3 regions of the Micromonospora sp. NBC_00898 genome follow, and region 3 is predicted to be linked to each of the others. Evidence: riboswitches for the same ligand, from Rfam matches in the RefSeq annotation. Region 3 holds a riboswitch; each other region holds the start of a gene.

Region 1 (7,016 bases), 500 kb from region 3:
GTCCACGGCGGCGGTCAGGTCACCCCGGACCAGGGTCAGGTCGGAGGCCTCGATCGCCACGTCGGTGCCGGTGCCCATGGCCAGCCCCAGGTCGGCCTGGGCGAGTGCGGCGGCGTCGTTGATCCCGTCACCGACCATCGCCACGGTCCGTCCCTCGCCCTGGAGCCGCCGCACCACGTCGACCTTGTCGGCGGGCAGCACCTCGGCGATCACCTCGTCGATGCCGACCTCGGCGGCCACCGCCTTCGCGACGGTCGCGTTGTCGCCGGTCAGCAGCACCGGGGTGAGTCCCAGCTCGCGCAGCCGGGCGACCGCCGCCGCGCTGGTCGGCTTGACCACGTCGGCCACCGCGAGAACCCCGCGGGCCCGGCCGTCCCAGCCGGCGAGGACCGCCGTCCGTCCGGCGGCCTCCGCGTCGGTCACCGTCCGCACGACCTCCTCGGGTACGTCCAGACCCCGCTCCCGCAGCAACCGGAGCCGCCCGACGACGACCTCGCGGCCCTCGACCGAGCCGGTCACGCCGAGCCCTTCGACGTTGGCGAAGCCGGTCACCGTTGGCAGCGCCCCGGCCTCGGCCGCGCCGACGGCGACGGCCTGGGCGATCGGGTGCTCGCTGGCGGCCTCCAGCGCGCCGGCCAGCCGCAGCAGTTCGGCGCGGTCCTCTCCCACGGCGGGGCGCGCGTCGACCAGGGTCATCTTCCCGGTGGTGACGGTGCCGGTCTTGTCCAGCACCACGGTGTCCACCTGGCGGGTCGACTCCAGCACCTCCGGGCCCTTGATCAGGATGCCGAGCTGGGCGCCCCGGCCGGTGCCCACCAGCAAGGCGGTCGGGGTGGCCAGGCCGAGGGCGCACGGGCAGGCGATGATCAGCACGGCCACCGCGGCGGTGAAGGCGGCGGTCGGCCCCGCCCCGGTGCCGAGCCACCAGCCGAGGGTGCCGACGGCCAGGGCGATCACGATCGGCACGAAGACCCCGGAGATCCGGTCGGCGAGCCGCTGCACGACCGCCTTGCCGGTCTGCGCCGCCTCGACCAGCTTCGCCATCTGGGCGAGCTGGGTGTCCCCGCCGATCCGGGTGGCCCGGACGACCAGCCGGCCGCCCGCGTTGACGGTCGCGCCGACCACGGTGTCACCCGGCCGGACCTCCACCGGCACCGACTCGCCGGTGAGCATGCTGGCGTCGACCGCCGAGCTGCCCTCCTCGACCACGCCGTCGGTGGCGACCTTCTCGCCGGGACGGACCACGAACCGGTCCCCCACCGCGAGCTGGTCGACCGGGACGCGGAGTTCCTGGTCGCCGCGGAGCACCGCGACGTCCTTGGCGCCCAGTTCCAGCAGGGCGCGCAGGGCGGCGCCGGCGGTCCGCTTGGAGCGGGCCTCGAAGTAGCGGCCGGCGAGGATGAAGACGGTCACCCCGGCCGCCGCCTCCAGGTAGATGTTGCCGGCGCCGTCGGTGCGGGTGATGTCGAAGCGGAACGGGTGGGTCATCCCGGGCATGCCGGCATCGCCGAGGAAGAGCGCCCAGAGCGACCAGCCGAACGCGGCCAGGGTGCCCAGCGACACCAGGGTGTCCATGGTGGCCGCGCCGTGTCGCAGGTTGATCCACGCGGCCCGGTGGAACGGCAGCCCGCCGTAGACCACGACCGGGCCGGCCAGGGTCAGCGACAGCCACTGCCAGTAGTCGAACTGCCAGGCCGGCACCATGGCCAGCAGGACCACCGGCACCGCGAGGGCCACCGACATCCACAGCCGGGTACGTAGCCCGCGCAGCTCGTCCACCGGCTCGGCGACGGCTTCCGTCCCGGCCGACGCGGGCGGGGGCGGTACGACGGCCGTGTACCCGGTCTTCTCCACGGTGGCGATCAGGTCGGCCGGGCTGATCTCGTCGGCGTACCGGACGGTGGCCTTCTCGGTGGCGTAGTTGACGGTGGCCTCGACGCCGTCCATCCGGTTGAGCTTCTTCTCGATCCGGGCGGCGCAGGAGGCGCAGGTCATGCCGCCGATCGCGAGTTCGATCAGATTCGGCGCGACCGGCAGGGACTTGGCGGTCGATGTCATCGCGGCACCTCCTGTCAATTGTGCCCGTGACCGGGTTCGCCGTGCCCGGCGTCGGCGGTCGGTGCGGTGGTGGCGGCCGGCGCGCTGGTCGCCGGTGCGCCCGGGTCGCCGGCCACGACGGTGAACTCGGCGGTGTGCACCGCGTCGCCGTGCCGGAAGTCCAGGTAGAGGCGGTAGCTGCCGGCCGAGGGCACCTCGGCGTAGAAGGTCACCGCCGGCCCCGCCGGGGTGCGCCCGTCGCCGGGTGCGCCGTCCGGATGGACGTGCAGGTACGCCAGGTCGCCCTGCCGCAGCGCCACCAGGTGCCCGTACGCCCCGAGGTAGGGCTGGAGGTCGGTGACGGGCTTCCCGTCCCGGCTGACGGTGAGGGTCAGCTCGGCGGTGCGACCGGGCTGCGGCGCGCCGGCCAGGGTGACCGTGTAGCCGTCGACGGTGGTGCTGGCGGCCGGCGCCGGCAGCGGCCGGGCGTCCAGCGCACCGGGGACGGTGACGTCGACCCCGAGGGTCAGCGGCTGCCCGCCGGCCGGCGTGAAGTCGGCGAACGCCCGCCAGACGCCGGGGCCGGCGAGCGGCGAGGCCACCCGCCAGGTGCCGTCGGCGACCAGCTCCGGGTGGACGTGCCGGAAGCCGGAGAGGTCGCGGCGGGCGACGATCAGGTGCATCCGCTTGTCGTGCGCCACGTCGTACCGGGTGACCGGCGCGCCGTCCGGGCCGGTGATCCGGAAGGCGAACTCCCCGGCGGGTGCGGTCATCGGTTGCATCGTGAAGCCCCGGTCGGAGACGAGCAGTCCGCCGGGCAGGTGGTCGGTGGTGGCGGCGCCGGCCGGATGGTCACCGTCGGTGTGACCGGCGTCGGTGGCATCGTGGCGGCTGGTGGCGGCGGGGGTGTCGGGGCCGGCCACCTGGCCGACCCCGTACGCCGCGCCGAACACCGCCGCGAGGCCGAGGGCGAAGCCGCTCAGCTTCGTCGCCGTGTTCATCGTGGTACCTCGGTTCCTTCGGGTCCTCAGACCCGTCACGCCCCGACGAGGTCGTAGCCGGCCTCGTCCACGGCGGCGCGGACGGTGTCCGTGTCCAACGGGCTCTCGCTGGTGACGGTGACCTGCCCGGAGGCCAGGTCCACCTGGACGTCGCTGACGCCCGGGATCGCGCCCACCTCGGCGCTGACCGAGCTGACGCAGTGCCCGCAGGTCATGCCCTGGACCTGGTAGGTGGTGGTGACCATCGCAACTCCCCTTCCGCCGTGCTCAGCCTACTCTTCCGCTACCTGTACCCGGTGGGGGTATCGGCAACGATGGGACCGTACCATACCCCCGAGGGGTACGCTATCCTGGACCTCATGACCGCACCGACGACCCCGACCCGGGGCTACACCGCCAGCAAGGACCAGCTCCTCGCCCGGCTCCGCCGCATCGAGGGCCAGGTCCGCGGCATCGAGAAGATGGTCGAGGACGACCGCTACTGCATCGACGTGCTCACCCAGATCTCCGCCATCCAGGCCGCCCTGGACAAGGTCGGCCTCGGCCTGCTCGACGGGCACGCCCGGCACTGCATGCACGAGGGCGCCGCCGAGGGGCGGGCCGACGAGATGGCCAGCGAGATGATGGCCGCCGTCGGCCGGCTGATGAAGCGCGGCTGACCGGGACCTGCGACCCGTGCGCCGGGTCCTTTCGACCCGGCTCCGCCGCGCCCCGCCCACCGTAAGGTCGAGGTGGCGACCGGTACCGGAGCCCTCGGCGCGTCGGACCGGCCGACCCTCGCACGACGGGGAGGGCAGCCATGATGCGGAACGGCCCGATGATGGGCTGGATGTGGATCTGGTCGCTGGTGGGGCTGGCGGTCCTGGTGCTGCTGGTGTGGCTGGTGGTCCGACTGACCGGCGGCGGCCGGGACGGGACCGGCACCTCCTCGGCCCGCCGCATCCTCGACGACCGGTACGCCCGTGGCGAGATCGACGAGGAGGAGTACCGGCGCCGTCGCGCCGGCCTGGCCTGACCCACGCCGCCGTGCCGGCACCGCAACCCCGGGGCGCCGGGCCGACCGAGGCCGCCGGGCGCCCGGACCGCGCACGGCCCCGGCGCCGGGTTTGCGGTGGGTGTTGTGAATCCGCGCCTGTTGGGCGAGCGACTCCCCACCGCTGGGTGGGGCGGGCCTCCGCGGGCCAACCGATCCTCGCGCCGGCCCGGGTGGGCGGCGGGGGTCACCCGGCGGCGGGACCGGACCGCAGACGAGCACGGACGCCGTACGGCGACACTCCGCAGCGTGACCGTCCGCGCCAAACGCGATGCTGGTCACGGCACTGGCCGTCGAATTACCGCTTTAGTCGGCTTACGGACGTAGATCCTCGGCACGCCTCTCGGGTAACCTCGCTGCCGGTCACCGCCGAAGGCGCGCAGCGGCGCCTGCGGTGCCGCCGCCCAATCGCCGTACGGCGAACCGGGGAACCAGGTACCTGGGGTGAATCCGCGCCAGCGGTAGGGGCCACTTCCGTCCCGAACCCGTCAGCTAACTCGGTCGGCGGTCGACGGAAGGGAACACTGTGACGGCACCCCTGCGCCGCTGGCTGACACCCGTCGTGGCCGCGCTCGCCGCGTTCGCCGTCGTCGTCGGCCCCGCCCCCGCGATCGCGGCGCCGACGACGCCCCCCACCCCCTCGGGGCACGCGGAGGACGGCGAGCCGATGCTCATCACCGACGCCATCGAGGCGGCCAACCGCGGCTACGTGCAGGCGAAGACCAAACTGGCGCAGTCGAAGCAACACCAGCTCCAACTGGCGGTGGAGGTACGCGCGGCGCAGAGTCAGCTGGACGCCATGCGCCCGCAGGTGAGCAAGATCGCGGCGCAGTCGTACCGGACCGGCCGCATCGGCGTGGTGGCCGTGCTGCTGGAGAGCAACACCCCGGACTCGTTCGTCCGGCGGGCGGCCGCCCTCGACGAGCTGAACATGGTCAACGCGCAGAAGCTCGCCGAGGTCAACGCGGCCAAGACCCGCGCCGAGCAGGCCAAGCTGGCACTCGACGCCGAGGTGCGCGCGCAGCAGACGCTGACGAACGCGATGGCTCGGGAGAAGAACGCGGCGGAGAAGGCGCTCGCCCTGGTCGGCGGCAAGGGCTTCACCGGCGGCCTGGTCTCGGCCACCTCGCCGGTCGCCCGGATCGGCCCCGGTCGCACCGCCGACGGGGACTGGAAGCCCGAGTCGTGCAGCGAGAACGACCCCACCACCTCCGGCTGCATCACGCCTCGGACGCTGCACGCGTACAAGGAGGTCAAGCGGGCCGGCTTCAACCGGTTCGTCGGCTGCTACCGGCCCGGCGGGCCGTGGGAGCATCCGAAGGGCCGGGCCTGCGACTGGTCGTTGCAGAACAGCGGGTTCGCCCCCTGGCACAACAACGACACCCGGATGTACGGCAACAACGTCGCCGCCTTCCTGATCCGCAACGCGGACCGGCTCGGCATCTACTACGTGATCTGGAATCGGCAGATCTGGTTCCCGGCGACCGGTTGGAAGTCCTACAGCGGGCCGTCCAACCACACCGACCACGTGCACATGTCGTTGCTCTGACCGACGAGGCAACCGGGCCGAGGGGCCGTCCCGCCGAACCGCGGGGCGGCCCCTCGGCCGTCGTGATCGTAGGGAGGTCAGCCGCCGACGGTGGTCGGCGCGGCGCGCTCGACCTGCGCGGGTGGCGGCGCGGCTGCCGCACCCGCCGGGACCGTGGCCACCGTCCGCGCCTCGCCCGCGCTGAGCCGGTACGACATGCCGACCACCGCGCACCGCCCGGCGGCCACCGCAGCGGCCAGGACGGAAGAGTTGGCCAGCAGCGCCTCGACGGTCTGCGCGATGTGGATGTCGACGATCCCGTTGATCTCCTCTACGCCCTCCGCCGCCGCCCGGCGCAGGCTGGGCACCACGGCGTCGACCAACGCGCCGAGGTGGCCGCCGGGGGCCCGGCCGGTGGTGACGGCCTCCCGGGCGGCCTGCACCGCGCCGCAGGAGTCGTGCCCGAGCACCAGCACCAGCGGCGTGCCGAGCACCGTGACGGCGTACTCGACGCTGCCGAGCACCTCGGGGCCCGTGGTGTGGCCGGCGGTCCGGACCACGAAGAGGTCACCCAGCCCACGGTCGAAGATGATCTCGGCGGCGAGCCGGGAGTCGGAGCAGCCGACGACCACCGCGAAGGGGTGCTGACCGTCGGCGACGGCCGCCCGGTGGCCGGCGTCCTGGTTGGGGTGGCGCGGGACGCCGGTGACGAACCGCTGGTTTCCGGCGTGCAGCTCGGCGAGCGCCTGCTCCGGAGTGGTCGGGGTCAATTACCTCACCTCGTCCTCGCGCGAAACGACCTGGTCAGCCCGGCCGGCGGCGGAGGCGGCCTCGCCACCAACCGTCACACGCAGGCAAAGGTACGTCAAGATTTACGTGATACGGATTTCATACGTTGAGTGGGACTTGACCGCGGGACGAGTACGGCCACCGCGGCCGGGCCGCCCCCGCGCCGCCCGGGCGAGGCAGGGCCGAGAAACCCGAACGAAGGGCCATACGATGACGCACATGGCGACGACAGCAGGCCAGAACGGGAGCAGCCGGAACTGGACGTTCCTCACCAACCACGGGCACGTGCTGCTGGCCATCGCACGCAACCCCACCGCCCGGCTGCGCGACGTCGCCGACGAGGTGGGGGTGACCGAGCGGGCCGCCCAGGCCATCGTCGCCGACCTGGAAGCGGGCGGCTACCTGCGCCGCACCCGGGTGGGCCGGCGCAACGAGTACACGATCAACCCGAGCGGCCATTTCCGCCACCCGGCCGAGGCCGACCAGCAGGTCGGCGCCCTGCTCGCCCTCTTCACCGCCGAACCCGCCGCCGGGTCCTGACCCGACCGTCCCGCGACACGGCAGCGGGTCCCGGGCGGCCGGGCGCTCCCGTCACCGCGCGACGGGCGCCGCGACGGTAATCTCACCG
Region 2 (7,016 bases), 3.2 Mb from region 3:
CGTTCGTCATCGACCACTCGGCGGACTTGGCCGCGCTGTACGCCCCGGTCTGCGGGAAACTCACCCAGGACAGGGCGGACAGGATGTTCAGGATGGTCCCGCCGCCGTTCGCCGCGATCGTCGGCGCGAACGCGCGCACCACCGACAGCGTGCCGAAGTAGTGGGTCTCCATCTCCAGCCGGATCGTCGCCAGGTCGGCGTCGAGCAGGTCCGCCCCGGTGCTGATGCCGGCGTTGTTGACCAGCAGCGTCACGTCGCCGGCCAGCCGTGCCGCCGCGGCCACCGAGGCGGGATCGGTGATGTCCAGCCGGACCGGGGTGACGCCCGGCAGGTCGACGCTGTCGGGATTGCGGGCGCCCGCGTAGACGGTGGCGCCGCGGGCCACCAGTTCGGCGGCGAGGTGGCGGCCGAAGCCGCGGTTGGCCCCGGTGACCAGGGCGGTACGTCCAGCGATCTTCATGTCCTGCTCCTGCGTGTGGTGAGGGGTGTCGGCCGGTCACGCGCGCCGCACCGCAGACGCTACCCCTCTGACTTCGGGAAACAAAAGTCAGCTAGGTCACGCGGGTCCTCGGGAATGCCTCGGCCGGTGCCTCACACCTGCCCGGCGTAGAAGCCGTACCGGGCCAGGGGCTCGACGATGACCCGCTCCTCGTACGACAGGTGCGACAGCAGCGTGTCGGTGAGCAGGTCCACCGCCTCCCGCACCGCGCTGAAGTCACCCGGCTCCCGGATCAGCTCGACCAGCGCCCGGTCCACCCCCTCGACCACCCCGTGGATCGCCACGTGCTCCTCCTCGAGGCGGTCCAGCACCGGGCCCAGCCCGGCGTCGACGCGCCGCAGGTGCGGGAAGATCGAATTGTCCTCCAGCCCGTGATGCTGGCTCACCACCGTGCAGTACGCCGCGCAGTACGCCCCCAGCGTCCAGTTGTTCTGCCGCATGGTCATTTCGTTGAGCGCCGCGCGGGCGTCGTCCGCCGACACCGCGCCCCGCCGGACCTGCTGGAGCAGATCCCGCAGCTGCCCCAGCTCCTGCCGTAGGTGGTCGTGCACGTCGACCAGGTGCGCGCCGACGGCCTGGGCGTGCGGGGTGTAGACGTGCCCGGCCGGCGCGGCCGGCGCCACCGGGCGGGTGGTCTCGTCCCAGAGGCGGCGCCCGCTCAGCCGTACCCCCGGATCCGGGGTGGCGGTGACGGCGAGGGCGGTCGCGCCGCCGGCCTCGACCACCTCGCGCTGTTCCTCGAGGGCCCGGGCCCGGCTGCCGGGCTCGGCGCGTTCGGCGGCGACCAACTCCCGCACCGCGGGCGCCACCTCCTGCGCGAAGAGCTGGATCGCGGTGGGGTCGTCGGCGCCGAGGATGAACCCGGACGTGCCGTGGTCGAGGGCGAGCCCGGTCAGCTCCTCGACCCACTGTTCCGGTGGCCCGTCCAGGAAGTCGGACCGGGACCGGCCGAACCGGCCGGAGACGTTGAGCAGCCGCCGCACCGACCGCGGCTCCCGCCCGGCCGCCTCGGCGCCCTCGTCGACGAGCGCGTTCAGCTCGGCCAGTTCCCCGGGCCCCTTGGCCAGGTACGCCAGTGACGGCAGCCAACCGTCCGCCACCCGACCGACCAGCCGGAGCATCCGCGGCTTGTACGCGCCGACCCAGATGCCCACGTCGTGTGCCGGGGCGGGCCCGCGCTTCGCGCCGACCACCCGGTAGTGCTCGCCCTCGACCCGCACCATGCCGCGCCGGTCCGCCGCCCACACCTCGCGGATCACCCGGACCGCCTCGTCCAGCGCGTCCACCGCCTGGCTGGGCGTGAGCCGGCGGCCGCCGGCGGCCTCGATCGCCTCCCAGAACGCGCCGGCGCCGAGGCCCAGCTCCACCCGGCCGCCGCTGAGCAGGTCCAGACTGGCCACGCTGCGGGCCAGCACCACCGGCTGGCGCAGCGGCAGGTTGAGCACGTTACCGGCGAGGCGGATCCGGCTGGTCGCCGCCGCCAGGTACGACATCAGCGTCCAGGTGTCCAGGTGGCCCGGCTGGTAGGGATGGTCCTGGAAGGTGACGAGGTCCAGCCCGACCTGCTCGCAGAGCTTGGCGAGAGCCACCACCTGCTCGGGTTGGCCGGCGGTGGGGGTGAGGAAGCCGCCGAAGATCAACTCGTGCCCGTAGTCGGTCATGTTCCCGCCGCCACCTCGCCCGCTCCGCCGTCCGTCGCCGCCGGGGAGCGCCCGGTGCGTCGTGCCGGCGGCCCCCGCCACCGTAGCCCGGACCGGATCCCCGGGGCTCAGCGGTCCCGAGGAATCGACCGGACCGTTCACTGCTCACGCTGGACCATCTCCTGGCAGGGCTCCTCCGGCAACATCACCCCGGGCACCACTATCCTGCAGGGCATCCGGGCCGCGGCGGGTCCGACCACGACAGTCACCTACAACCAGCGCGGCACCGGCATCGACCGCACCTACCGGGCCGCGATCGCGGTGGTGGGCGAGACTCCGTACGCGGAGGGCCCATCAACGCGGGTGACGGGCAGGTGCCGCTGTTTGCACAGGGTTACGGCCTGACGTACTGACCGCCACTGAGGAGGCCGCCGGGCAACCATCCGGCGGCCTCCCTATTGCACGCTCGGGAGTGTCGCAACTCGAAATTCCGCGCCTTCGCCCGGCCGGGTGAAGAACTTCACAAGAAGTGGGCGATCACCCGAAACCGTTCCTAACGTCGTATCCGTTCGCGATCGCGGACACCACGGGCCGGCAACGCCTAATCCCGCCGCCGGCCAGGTGGTACCTGGACCTCAGGCGGGAGCGGGGGACCCACACGTTCCTCGGTGCTCGACACCTCGGGGTGAAGCCGCCGACCGGCGGCCGGGCTCCTCGGCCCGAACCCGACAGCTCACCTCGTCGGCGTGGAGGAAACCATGGCAACTGAATACACCGCACGCCACCGCCGGACCGGCCCGCGTCGGATCGCCGCCGGGGCGCTCGTCGTCGGCGCGGCCACCGGCGCCGCCGCGATCCTCGGCCCGGCCGAACCGGCCAGCGCGGCCAGCGTCAACTGGGACGCCATCGCCCAGTGCGAGTCCGGCGGCAACTGGCACATCAACACCGGCAACGGCTACTACGGCGGCCTGCAGTTCTCCAAGGGCACCTGGAACGGCTACGGCGGCCAGAAGTACGCCAGCCGGGCCGACCTGGCCAGCCGCGGCGAGCAGATCGCCATCGCCGAGAAGGTCCTCGACGGGCAGGGCATCGGCGCCTGGCCGGTCTGCGGCAAGGAGGGCGGCTCGACCAAGCACTACTCGTCCAAGTCGGACTCCGGGTCGGCGAAGAAGTCCCGCTCGGACTCCGGGTCGAAGTCGACGGCCGGCTCCTCGCGCGGCGACCAGCCGGCGACCCGCAGCCACCGGCGTACCGCGCCGGCCTCGGGCGGCTCCGGCAGCTACGTGGTGAAGCCGGGCGACACGCTGTCGGTGATCGCCGACGTGCAGGACCTGGCCGGCGGCTGGCACGCGCTGTACGAGCGCAACAAGCGCGTGGTCGGCGACGACCCGGGCCTGATCTTCCCGGGTCAGCAGCTTCGCCTGCGCTGACGTACCTCCGGTCGCGGCCCGTCCCCGGCAGGCCGCGACCGCACCACGCGACGAGCGCCCGGCCGGCATCCCGGCCGGGCGTTCCGCGTCTTCCCGCAGTGGATGCCGCTGCGGGAGCCTGCGGAGGTCGATGACGACCTGGCTGTGTTCGCCCAGGCTCAGCCGCGCCTGCACCAGGTCCTCGAGGACCGCGAGTCGCTGCTGCTCCAGGCCGACCCGGCCCCGCGCGGCTTGCGGTACGGTCGACCGATGATCTCCTGATGGGGGCGGACGGTGGACGACGTCTCGGGCGGGTTGGCCGCGTTGGGAATCAACGTGCCCGAGCTGGCGCCGCTGCCGCTGGCCGACGGCGTACGGGTGCTGGGTTTCCCGGCCGAAGGCGACGACGCGCTGGCCTGGTGGCGGCGGCTGCGCGCGGTGCACGAGCGCACCGGCTGGCGGCCGGTGCTGATCCCGTCGGTGGACGAGGCGTACGCCTCGCACGGCCTGGTGGAGCCCGACCCGGCGGCGCGAGTCGCCCGCTCCGCCGGCCTGGACGCCGTCGCGCTGCTGAACCCGCAGGGCACGTTCGAGTCGCAGCCGGACGGAACACGCGCCGACATGCTCGACCGGTGGCCCGACGAGCCGCTGCGGCTCGACGAGTTCAGCCTGCCCTACGAGCCGGACGGGCGACCGGCGTCGGTGCTGGTGGCCCTGGTCGAGGCGGCGCGCGGATGGCAGGTGCTGACGCTGCTGGACTATGGATACTGGAACGACTGCCCGGAGCCGGCGGTGCACGGTGCGGTGCTGCGGTACTGGGGTGAGCGCTGGGGTGCCGAGCTGGTGAGCCTGACCCGGTCGGGTCTGGAGTTGGCGATGACCCGTCCTCCCCGCACCAGGCCGGACGCACTCGCGTTCGCCTGTGAGTACCCGGTCTACTGCCTGGACGGGATGAGCGTGTACGACGCCGACGATGTTCCGGACCTGGCCGGCTGCGTCATCGACGCCGAGGTCGTCCGGTTCTGGTGGGACTGACCGGTCGGCCGGCCGGCTGGCCGGGACTGAGCGACATGGCGGAGCGGATCGTCCTCGCGCTGTGGTGAGCTGGGCGACGGTGTCCAACATGCCGCTCGCGCAGATCGAGGCGTACAAGGAGCGCAAGGGGTGGACGCTGCCGTTCGTCTCCTCGCACGGCACGTCGTTCTCGGACGACTGCGGGGCGGGTCGGGGATTCATGCTGAGCGTGTTCCTGCGGGGCGGCGAGGACGTCTACCGCACCTACTACACCCAGGCGCGGGGGGTGGACCGGCTGCTGTTCATCAACAGCTTCCTCGACCTCACCCCGTACGGCCGGCAGGAGGACTGGGAGGACTCGCCGCCCGGCTGGCCGCAGCGCCCCACCTACGGCTGACATGGCGCAGCGGCCGGCCGTCGGGAGGACGACGACCGGCCGCTGCGTCTTCGATCAGCTCAGGTTGAGCGCGGTGTCGTCGACGACGAAGGAGGTCTGCAGGGAGCTGTCCTCCACGCCGCTGAACGAGATGGTGGCGGTGGTGCCGGCCAGCGACGAGACGTCGAAGGACCGCAGGACGTAGCCTGCGGCGGCGTTGACGTTGGAGTACGTCGCCAGGGTGGTGCTGCCGGCCTTGACGGTCAGCTTGTCGTACACCGTGCTGCCCGACTCGGCCGTGTCGATGTGCAGGTAGAAGGAGAGCGTCGCGCGGCATCCGGCCGGGATGCTCACCGACTGCGACAGGGTGTCGGTGTGGGTCGAGCCGTACCCGTCGAGCCACGCCTTGTACGAACCGCCGTGCGCGGGCTGGCTGGACGAGTTGGTGATGACGCCCGAGGTGGCGCTCCAGCTCACCGCGCCGGACTCGAAGCCGGGGTTGGCCAGCTTCTGGCCGGAGCAGCTGCCGGTGGGCGGCGGGGTGGTGGTGCCGCTGCAGGTCGGGTCGCCGGACTGGGCCGGCACGCTGACCGCGTCCCAGGCGGCCTTGACCGTGTTGAACTCGGTGCAGCCGGTGCTGCCGTAGAGGTTCTTCGCCGCCTGCAGCGTCCAGGTGCGGTACTTCAGGTACGACGAGGACGACGTCTTCAGCAGCATCGCGTTGTACATGATCTTGATGGCCTTCTGGATGCCCAGGCCGGTCACGGCGCTGCCGTTGCAGGTCGAGCTGGTCGGCTGGCCGTTGGTCGGGTTGCTGCCCATGGCCAGCAGGTAGAACCAGTGGTTGCCCGGGCCGGCCGCGGCGTGCACCTCGGTGCTCGGGATGCTGCTGGAGTAGCAGTTCGGGTCACCCAGCGCCGACGGGTTGTACATGTTGCGGATCGGGCCGCTGCCGACCAGGTTGATCTTCTCACCGACCAGGAAGTCGGGGGCGTCGTAGGTGGACGGCTCGTTGGCGAACCACTCGGTCGCGGCGCCGAAGGTGTCGGCGACGAACTCCTGGGTCCCGCTGCCGGAGATGCCACCCGGGGTGTGGTCGTCGATGCCGTGGCCGATCTCGTGGGCGACCACGTCCATCGAACCGATCCACTGGCCGGAGGTGTTCTTGCCGATCTGGACCTGGGTGCCGTCGTAGTAGGCGTTCTGGTCGTTCAGGCCCACCCGGATCGGCCAGGCGCCGCCGGCGCCGTCGGCGCCGTTGCGGCCCAGCCACTGGGAGAGCATTTTGTGCTCGGTCTGCGCGCCGAACAGCGCGTCGACGCAGCCGGTCTCCTTGTTGGTGGCCGTGCCGTTGCCCCAGACGTCGTCCGAGCCGGAGAACGTCGTGTTGGTCGCGGCGTCCTGGCAGCTCTGGTTGGTGACGCCCGGGTCCTTCATCGAGTACGTGCTGCCCGACAGTGTGGTGTTGAGGGTCAGCGGGCTCGGCCCGTTCCACGCGCCGGTGCCGCTGCCGCGCACGACATGCTCCTGCTTGCGCAGCACCTTGCCGGTGAGGGCGTCGACGTCCACGGTGAGCCGGCTCGGGCCGTCCGCGGTGGTGCCCCGGACGGTGGTCTCCCACGCCAGGGCCGGCGTGCTGTCGAGGGTGTAGACGACCAGCGTGGTGCCCTCGACGGTGGTCACCGTCTTCAGTTGGGCGCGGGCGGTCTTCTCCGCGGCCGTGGCCTTGAGCTTCGGCGTCGTGGCGAGGCTGCCGATGCTCTGCTGCTGGGCGACGGAGGCGTACTTCAGGTTGCCGGCGGAGTCGGTCGCCAGAACGAAGTCGCCGCCGGTCACCGGCAGGCCCTTGTAGGTGCGCTCGTAGGGCACGTACTGGGTGCCCTCGGAGCTGATGACGGGCTGCTGGACGAACGCCTCGTCCGAGCTGGCGTGCAGGTACTGGGGGCGGCTGGCGACCAGCGCGCTGGCCGAGCTGGCGGCGAGCGCGCGGGCCTGGGCCGCGTCGGGGGCGGGGCTGGAGGGCGCGGCCTGTACGGCCGCGGCGGTGCCGGCGGCGACCAGACCGGCCGCTGCCGCGC
Region 3 (6,817 bases):
CACCGCCCCCGTGCATCCAGGTACCCCCGGCGCGCCACCGACCCCTCGCCGCCGCCGAAACGACCCCGAAACAATCTTGAAAACACCGCCGTACGGCCAGGCAGGGAAAAGTTTCCTCGCGGCAATATATACCCGTTCTCAAATCCGTCGATGGGTTGTAACGTCACCCACACGTTCTCAGCCACGGCGCGACATACCCCCTGTCGTGCCGCCAGAAAGAGGTGGGCCCATGGGACTTCGTCCCAACCTGCTGACCCGGCGTACCGCCGGCGTCGCGTCGACGACCCTCGCGTTGCTGCTCAGCACCGCTGCCGTGGGCGTCGTTCCCGCTGCTTCGGCCTTCTCGGCCGCCCCCGGCGCGTCCTGCGCCGAACCGACCGACGTCCACTCGGACGCCCGGATCAAGAAGGGCGGCTCGGCCAAGCTGGACCCGAACACGCTGACCGCCAAGCAGGTCCGCGACCGCGAGGCCGACCTCGCCGCCGCGCTGCGCGAGCGGGCCAACTTCCGCGCCGGCGCCGGCGTCACCACGCTGGCCACCGTCTCCATCCCGGTGGTCGTGCACGTCATCCAGCGCGACACCACCCGGGCCGGCGGCAACATCCCGGACTCGCTGGTCACCGCCCAGATCGACGTACTCAACAAGGCCTACGCCGGTGCGACCGGCGGCGCACCGACCGCGTTCAGCTTCCAGCTGCAGAAGGTCCACCACGTGACCAACGCCGCCTGGTACCCGATTGTCCAGGGCTCCACGGCCGAGCGGCAGATGAAGTCCTCGCTGCGGGAGGGCGGCAAGAGCACGCTCAACCTCTACCTGGGCGAGCTCAGCGACAACCTGCTGGGTTGGGCGACCTTCCCGAAGCGCAAGCTGGACAGCATGGACGGCGTCGTCGCACTGAACGAGTCGCTGCCGGGTGGCACCGCCACCAACTACAACCAGGGCGACACCGGCACCCACGAGGTCGGCCACTGGCTGAACCTCTACCACACCTTCCAGGGTGGCTGCTCCGGCTCGGGTGACAGCGTCTCCGACACCCCGGCGGAGTCGTCGCCGGCGTTCCAGTGCCCGACCGGGCGGGACACCTGCACCACGGCCGGCCTGGACCCGATCACAAACTTCATGGACTACACCTACGACTCGTGCATGTACCAGTTCACCCCTGGTCAGGCGAGCCGCATGCTGACCGCGTGGAACGCCTACCGCGCGGCGTAACGCAGCCGTACGGCGACTCGGTGCCGGCTCCGTCCTCGGACGGGGCCGGCACCGGCGTTTCCGCTGCCTCAGGCGGCCGGACGGCGGGTGTCGAACCCGTGCCGGCCGCGCCGGCCCTCCGTTGCGGTGGCGCCGACCCGGCGCGCGGGCGCGCCCGCCCGCGGATCGAACCAGACCTGCACCGCCGGCGCCGCGGAACCGTCGACCGGATCGGCCGCGCCGCCCTGGTCGCGCCGGGTCAGCATGGCCACGTCGACGGTGAACTCGAACAGCCGCCAGTCGACCTGCGGCGCGGCCCGGCCGATCTCGGCGACCCGGGCCACCCGGGCCTGGTCGGTGACCGGCCGGGCGCGGCCGGCCACGTACGCCTCGTCGTCGCGTTCCTCGGGCGGGAACGAGTGCAGCGCGTAGCGGCCGTCGCGTTCGAGGTCGCGGCGCTTGGGCGAGTCGAGGACGAAGCAGAAGAGCCCCTCGTCGGTGATGACCGGCGAGACCGGGTGGACGCGGGGGCCGCCGTCGGCGCGGACCGTGGCGAGATAGCCAAAGCCCGGCCCGTACTGCTGCATGAGAAGGCGGATCTCGTCGGCGAGGCGGGGCTCGTCGGCGGCGAATTCGGACCAGGAAGCCATGCCGACATTCTATCGAACACACGTACGAACGCGCAGTCCGACACGCAGGTCACCCGTACCGGTCGCTATGGTGTTCGGATGCTGCTCTCCGACCGCGACCTGGTCTCCGAGATCAAGGTGGGCACGCTCGCGCTGGAGCCGTTCGAGCCCACGCTGGTGCAACCGTCCAGCATCGACGTACGCCTGGACAAGCTATTCCGGGTCTTCAACAACCACCTCTACACGCACATCGACCCGGCGGTCCAGCAGGACGACCTGACCTCGATGGTCGAGGTGCCCGAGGGCGAGCCGTTCGTGCTGCACCCGGGCGAGTTCGTGCTCGCGTCGACGCTCGAGGTGATCTCACTGGGCGACCAGCTCGCCGGCCGCCTCGAAGGGAAGAGCTCACTGGGTCGGCTCGGGCTGCTCACCCACTCCACCGCCGGCTTCATCGACCCGGGCTTCTCCGGCCACGTCACGCTGGAGCTCTCCAACGTGGCGAACCTGCCGATCACTCTCTGGCCGGGGATGAAGATCGGTCAGCTCTGCATCTTCCGGCTCTCCTCGCCCGCCGAGCACCCGTACGGCTCGGCGGTCTACGGCTCCCGCTACCAGGGGCAGCGCGGTCCGACGCCGAGCCGGTCCTGGCAGAACTGGCGCACCTGGCCGACCCGCTGACGGCGAAGGGGCCCCCATGGCGCGGGAGCCCCTTCCGGCGGATCAGCCCGGTCGGCCGTAGCTGTTGATCTGGCCGTCGTCGACGCGTTTCATCGTGATCGGCTTGCCGGACTGGGAGGCGTGCACCACCCAGCCACCGCCGACGTACATCGCGACGTGGTGCAGGTCGCTGTAGTAGAAGACCAGGTCGCCAGGGCGCAGCTCGCTCCGGCTCACCCGGCGGGTGACGTCGTGCTGCTGGCGGGCGTTGTGCGGGAGCGACACGCCGGCCTTGGCCCAGGCGGCCATGGTCAGGCCGGAGCAGTCGTAGTGGTCCGGGCCGGCGGCGCCCCAGACGTAGATCTTGCCGATCTGGGCGCAGGCGAATTTGACCGCGATGCCGGCCGGGCCGCCCGGATAGCCGGACGGGCAGGGCGCGGGCCGCAGCGGGCCGCCGCCACCGTTGCCGTAGACCTTGAGCCGGAGCTTGTCCAGCTTGGCGATCTCGGCGTTGATCAGCTTCTTCTTCGCCGCGAGCTGGGCCTCGGTGCGGGCCAGCTGGGCGACCATCTCGTCCAGCGGCTTCTTCTTGGCGGCCAGCTGGTCGCGAAGCTCGACGACGGAACTCACCTGCTGCTGCTGACGGTGGGCGAAGCGGTCGAGCAGTTCGAGGTTGTTGACCACGTCGGCCGGGGAGCGACTGCCCAGCAGCGCGTTCACCGTCGACAGCTGCTCGCCCTTGTACGCGTCGGCGGCGAGGCCGCTGACCTGACCCATGGCGAGGTCGACCTGGAGCTGCAGCGGGGCGATCTGCTTGGCCAGCGCGTCGGCCTGCTTCCGCTTGACGGCGAGGTCCTGACGGGTGGCGTTGTGCTGCTCGATGATCGGTTCGAGCTTGTTCCAGTCCTGGTCGATCTGGCGCTCGATCTCGGCGACCGACGGGTCGGCGTGCGCCGCCGTGGCGCCGCCGGTCAGGATGACGGCGGTGCCGGCCAGTGCGGCGAGTGCGGTGGTGAAGCGGGACCAGCGTGGACGCGGCGCAGCCGTCGTCCGGTCGACCGACCGGACCGACGGTCGCCGCGGGGCATGGTGTGCCACCGGGCTTCCGTACTCCTTCTTCGCTGACCGCCTACCGGGTTAGCTGACGGGTTCGGACGGGAAGGGAGCCGCCCTACCGCAGTGTCGCGGATTCACCCCAGGTACCTGGTTCCCCGGCTCGCCCGGAGGCGACTCGGCGGTGTCGGACCGTCACCACCCCGGTTGGGCGGTGCATACATCGGTCGACGATTGACCAGAGTAGAGATCTCCGTTATCGATCCGCAACCCACGACGCCGTGACACTCCGTACCGAAGTTCCCGGCGATCGGCGCGGTGAAGGTTTCCTTCACTCAACATCATCACGGGGAAAGGTATTGACCCAGCGCCATGCGTGGGGCGAGGGTGAGCACGCAGTGACTTCCGCCCGATCTGGAGGTTCCATGCTCCGTTCGCCAGTGCCCCCAACCAGACGAGCTCTGCTCGCCGCCGCCGTGGCGGCGGCCACCGTTCTCCTCACCACCGGACCCGTCGCCGCCGAACCCGACGCCGGGCCGACCGGACCCACCGACCGCCAACAGCAGTACGCCGCCGCAGCAGCCGAGTACGGCGTGCCGGAGAGCGTCCTGCTCGGCGTGTCGTACCTGGAATCCCGCTGGGACACCCACCCCGGCCAGCCCAGCACCAGCGGCGGCTATGGGCCGATGCACCTGACCGACGCCGAACAGGTCGCCGCCACGCCGTCCAGCGCACACGTCGACGAGAACGAGGACCCCCGGGGCGACGAGTCCCGGCCCCTGGTCGTCGACACCGCAGCGGCGGCCACCCCGGGGGACCTCCTGCCGCAGGCCTCCCTGCAGACCCTCGACGCCGCCGCCGCGCTCACCGGGGCGGCCGAGGAGACGCTGCGCACCGACGCAGCGGCCAACATCCGCGGCGGGGCGGCGCTGCTGGCGTCGTACCAGAAAGAACTGGCCGCGCCGGTCGGCGCCGGCAGCGACCCGGCGGCCTGGTACGGCGCGGTGGCCCGCTACTCCGGCGCGGACACCGAGGACGCCGCGGCGGCCTTCGCCGACGAGGTGTACGACCAGATCGGCCAGGGCGCCAGCCGGACCACCGACGACGGCCAGCGGGTCACCCTCGCCGCCACCGCGGTGACGCCGGACGAGTCCGGGCTGCACAAGCTCGGACTGCGCCGCGCCGAACGGCCGGACGGGCTGGAGTGCCCGGTCCGCCTGGCCTGTGAGTGGATCCCCGCGCCGTACGAGAAGTACGGCCCGAACTCCGGCGACTACGGCAACCACGACCTCGGCGAGCGGCCCGCCCAGCAGAAGATCGAGTACATCGTCATCCACGACACCGAGGGTTACTTCGGCCCGAGCGTGAAGCTCGTGCAGGACAAGACCTACCTGGGCTGGCACTACACGCTGCGCTCGGTGGACGGCTACGTCGCCCAGCACATCAAGGCCAAGGACGTCGGTTGGCACGCCGGCAACTGGTACGTCAACGCCAAGTCCATCGGCATCGAGCACGAGGGCTTCGCCGGGCACGGCACCTGGTACACCGAGGCGATGTACCGGACCTCGGCCAAGCTGGTCCGCCACCTGGCCCTGCGCTTCCAGATCCCGCTGGACCGGCAGCACATCCTGGGCCACGACAACGTGCCGGGCATCCTCCCCGGGAACGTGGCCGGGATGCACTGGGACCCGGGCCCGTACTGGGACTGGTCGCACTACTTCGACCTGATGAAGGCGCCGTTCCAGTCGACCGGCACGCCGCACACCGGCCTGGTCACCATCGACCCGGACTACGCCACCAACCGCCCGGCGTTCCTCGGCTGCAACCAGCAGCCGCCCGGCGTGCCGAAGCCCACGCCGCCGGCGGTGCCGTGCCCGCTGCGCGGCTCCTCCTCGGTCATCCTGCACACCGCCCCGAGCGAGTCCGCCCCGCTGGTCAACGATCGCGGCCTGCGGCCGAACGGCACGCCGGACACCATGTACATCTCCGACCACGGCGCCCGCGCCTCGGCCGGCCAGACGTACGCCCTCGCCGAGGTCCAGGGTGACTGGACCGCGATCTGGTACCTCGGCCAGAAGGCCTGGTTCCTCAACCCGGCGTCGGCCCCCACGGCCAAGTGGGCGCAGGGCTTCGTGGTGACGCCCAAGCCGGGCAAGGCCACCATCCCGGTGTACGGCCGGGCCTACCCGGAGCGGGCGGCCTACCCGGCCACCATCCCGTACCAGACCATCTCGCCGTTGCAGTACACCTTCGCGGCGGGCCAGCGGTACGCACTCGGCGGCGTCCTCCCGGGCGAGTACTACCGGGCGGTCTCCTTCGACGGCTCCGCCCCCGGCGACCGGACCGTGGTCCGGGGCGAGAACCAGTACGTGCAGATGCAGTTCGGTCACCGGGTGATGTTCGCCAACCTGGACGACGTGCTCATCCTGCCGGCGGCGGTGGGTTCACCAGAGTAGTCCCCGGCGGCACGACGAAGGCCCCCGGTCAGCTGACCGGGGGCCTTCGTCGTCGGATCGGATCAGGTGACCCGGCGGTAGCCGGCCACCGGCATGTAGTTCACCTGCGTCACCTGGACCGGCTTGCCGGTCCGGGGCGCGTGCACCATCAGGCCGTTGCCGAGGTAGAGGCCCACATGGTGCAGGTCGCTGTAGAAGAACACCAGGTCACCGGGGCGGGCGTCGGTGCGGGAGACGGCCCTGCCCTCGTTCCACTGGGCGCCGGTGAAGTGGGTCAGGGAGATGCCCGCCGCCTTGTAGGCGTACTGGGTCAGGCCGGAGCAGTCGAACGAGTTCGGCCCGGTGGCGCCCCAGACGTACGGGTCACCGACCTGCTGGCAGGCGACCCGGATGGCGGTCTGCGCGGCGCTGCTGACCACGCCGTTGATGGTCGGACAGCCCGCCACCTTCACCGTGGTCTTCGGCAGCGAGGCGGTGAGCCGCTTGATCTCGGCGTCGATCTGCTTCTTCTTCGCCGCCATCTCGTCGCGCTGCTTGACCTGTGTGGCGATCAGCGCGTCCAGCTTCTGCTTCTCGCGGTTGTACTTGTCGCGGATGGCGAGCACCCCGGCGACCTGCTTGCGCTGCTCGGCGGCCAGCCGGTCGAGGATGGTGAGCTGCTCGGCGAGCGTCCCGGGCTTGGCGTCGACCAGCAGAGCGCCGACCTCCTGGGACGGACCCTGCATGTAGTAGCGGGAGGCCAGGTCGCCGACCCGGTTCATGGCGAGCGCGGACTGCAGCTCCAGCGGCGCCATCTTCTTCTGCAGGTCCGCGGACTTCTTCTGGTTGAC

What was found. Region 3 has a riboswitch for cyclic di-AMP ahead of OG799_RS28540 (NlpC/P60 family protein). Riboswitches for the same ligand answer to the same signal wherever they lie in the genome.
Region 1: linked by a shared signal. The riboswitch ahead of OG799_RS26075 (coiled-coil domain-containing protein) and the one ahead of OG799_RS28540 (NlpC/P60 family protein) in region 3 are both predicted to bind cyclic di-AMP.
Region 2: linked by a shared signal. The riboswitch ahead of OG799_RS12935 (transglycosylase family protein) and the one ahead of OG799_RS28540 (NlpC/P60 family protein) in region 3 are both predicted to bind cyclic di-AMP.

What each region holds. Positions count from the first base shown of each region.
Region 1 is NZ_CP108775.1:5,368,710-5,375,725, forward strand. It holds gene OG799_RS26050 (heavy metal translocating P-type ATPase) at 1-2,058, opposite strand, end outside; gene OG799_RS26055 (hypothetical protein) at 2,073-3,038, opposite strand; gene OG799_RS26060 (heavy-metal-associated domain-containing protein) at 3,074-3,283, opposite strand; gene OG799_RS26065 (metal-sensitive transcriptional regulator) at 3,398-3,697, shown strand; gene OG799_RS26070 (SHOCT domain-containing protein) at 3,838-4,053, shown strand; cyclic di-AMP (ydaO/yuaA leader) riboswitch at 4,463-4,593, shown strand; gene OG799_RS26075 (coiled-coil domain-containing protein) at 4,598-5,620, shown strand; gene OG799_RS26080 (carbonic anhydrase) at 5,698-6,369, opposite strand; gene OG799_RS26085 (helix-turn-helix transcriptional regulator) at 6,599-6,928, shown strand.
Region 2 is NZ_CP108775.1:2,650,150-2,657,165, reverse strand. It holds gene OG799_RS12945 (SDR family oxidoreductase) at 1-460, opposite strand, end outside; gene OG799_RS12940 (LLM class flavin-dependent oxidoreductase) at 592-2,160, opposite strand; cyclic di-AMP (ydaO/yuaA leader) riboswitch at 2,728-2,901, shown strand; gene OG799_RS12935 (transglycosylase family protein) at 2,898-3,569, shown strand; gene OG799_RS12930 (DUF4253 domain-containing protein) at 3,843-4,583, shown strand; gene OG799_RS12925 (DUF899 family protein) at 4,522-4,959, shown strand; gene OG799_RS12920 (M4 family metallopeptidase) at 5,014-7,016, opposite strand, start outside.
Region 3 is NZ_CP108775.1:5,866,241-5,873,057, forward strand. It holds gene OG799_RS28525 (zinc metalloprotease) at 230-1,213, shown strand; gene OG799_RS28530 (pyridoxamine 5'-phosphate oxidase family protein) at 1,282-1,842, opposite strand; gene dcd (dCTP deaminase) at 1,921-2,499, shown strand; gene OG799_RS28540 (NlpC/P60 family protein) at 2,542-3,576, opposite strand; cyclic di-AMP (ydaO/yuaA leader) riboswitch at 3,590-3,725, opposite strand; gene OG799_RS28545 (N-acetylmuramoyl-L-alanine amidase) at 3,957-5,987, shown strand; gene OG799_RS28550 (NlpC/P60 family protein) at 6,050-6,817, opposite strand, start outside.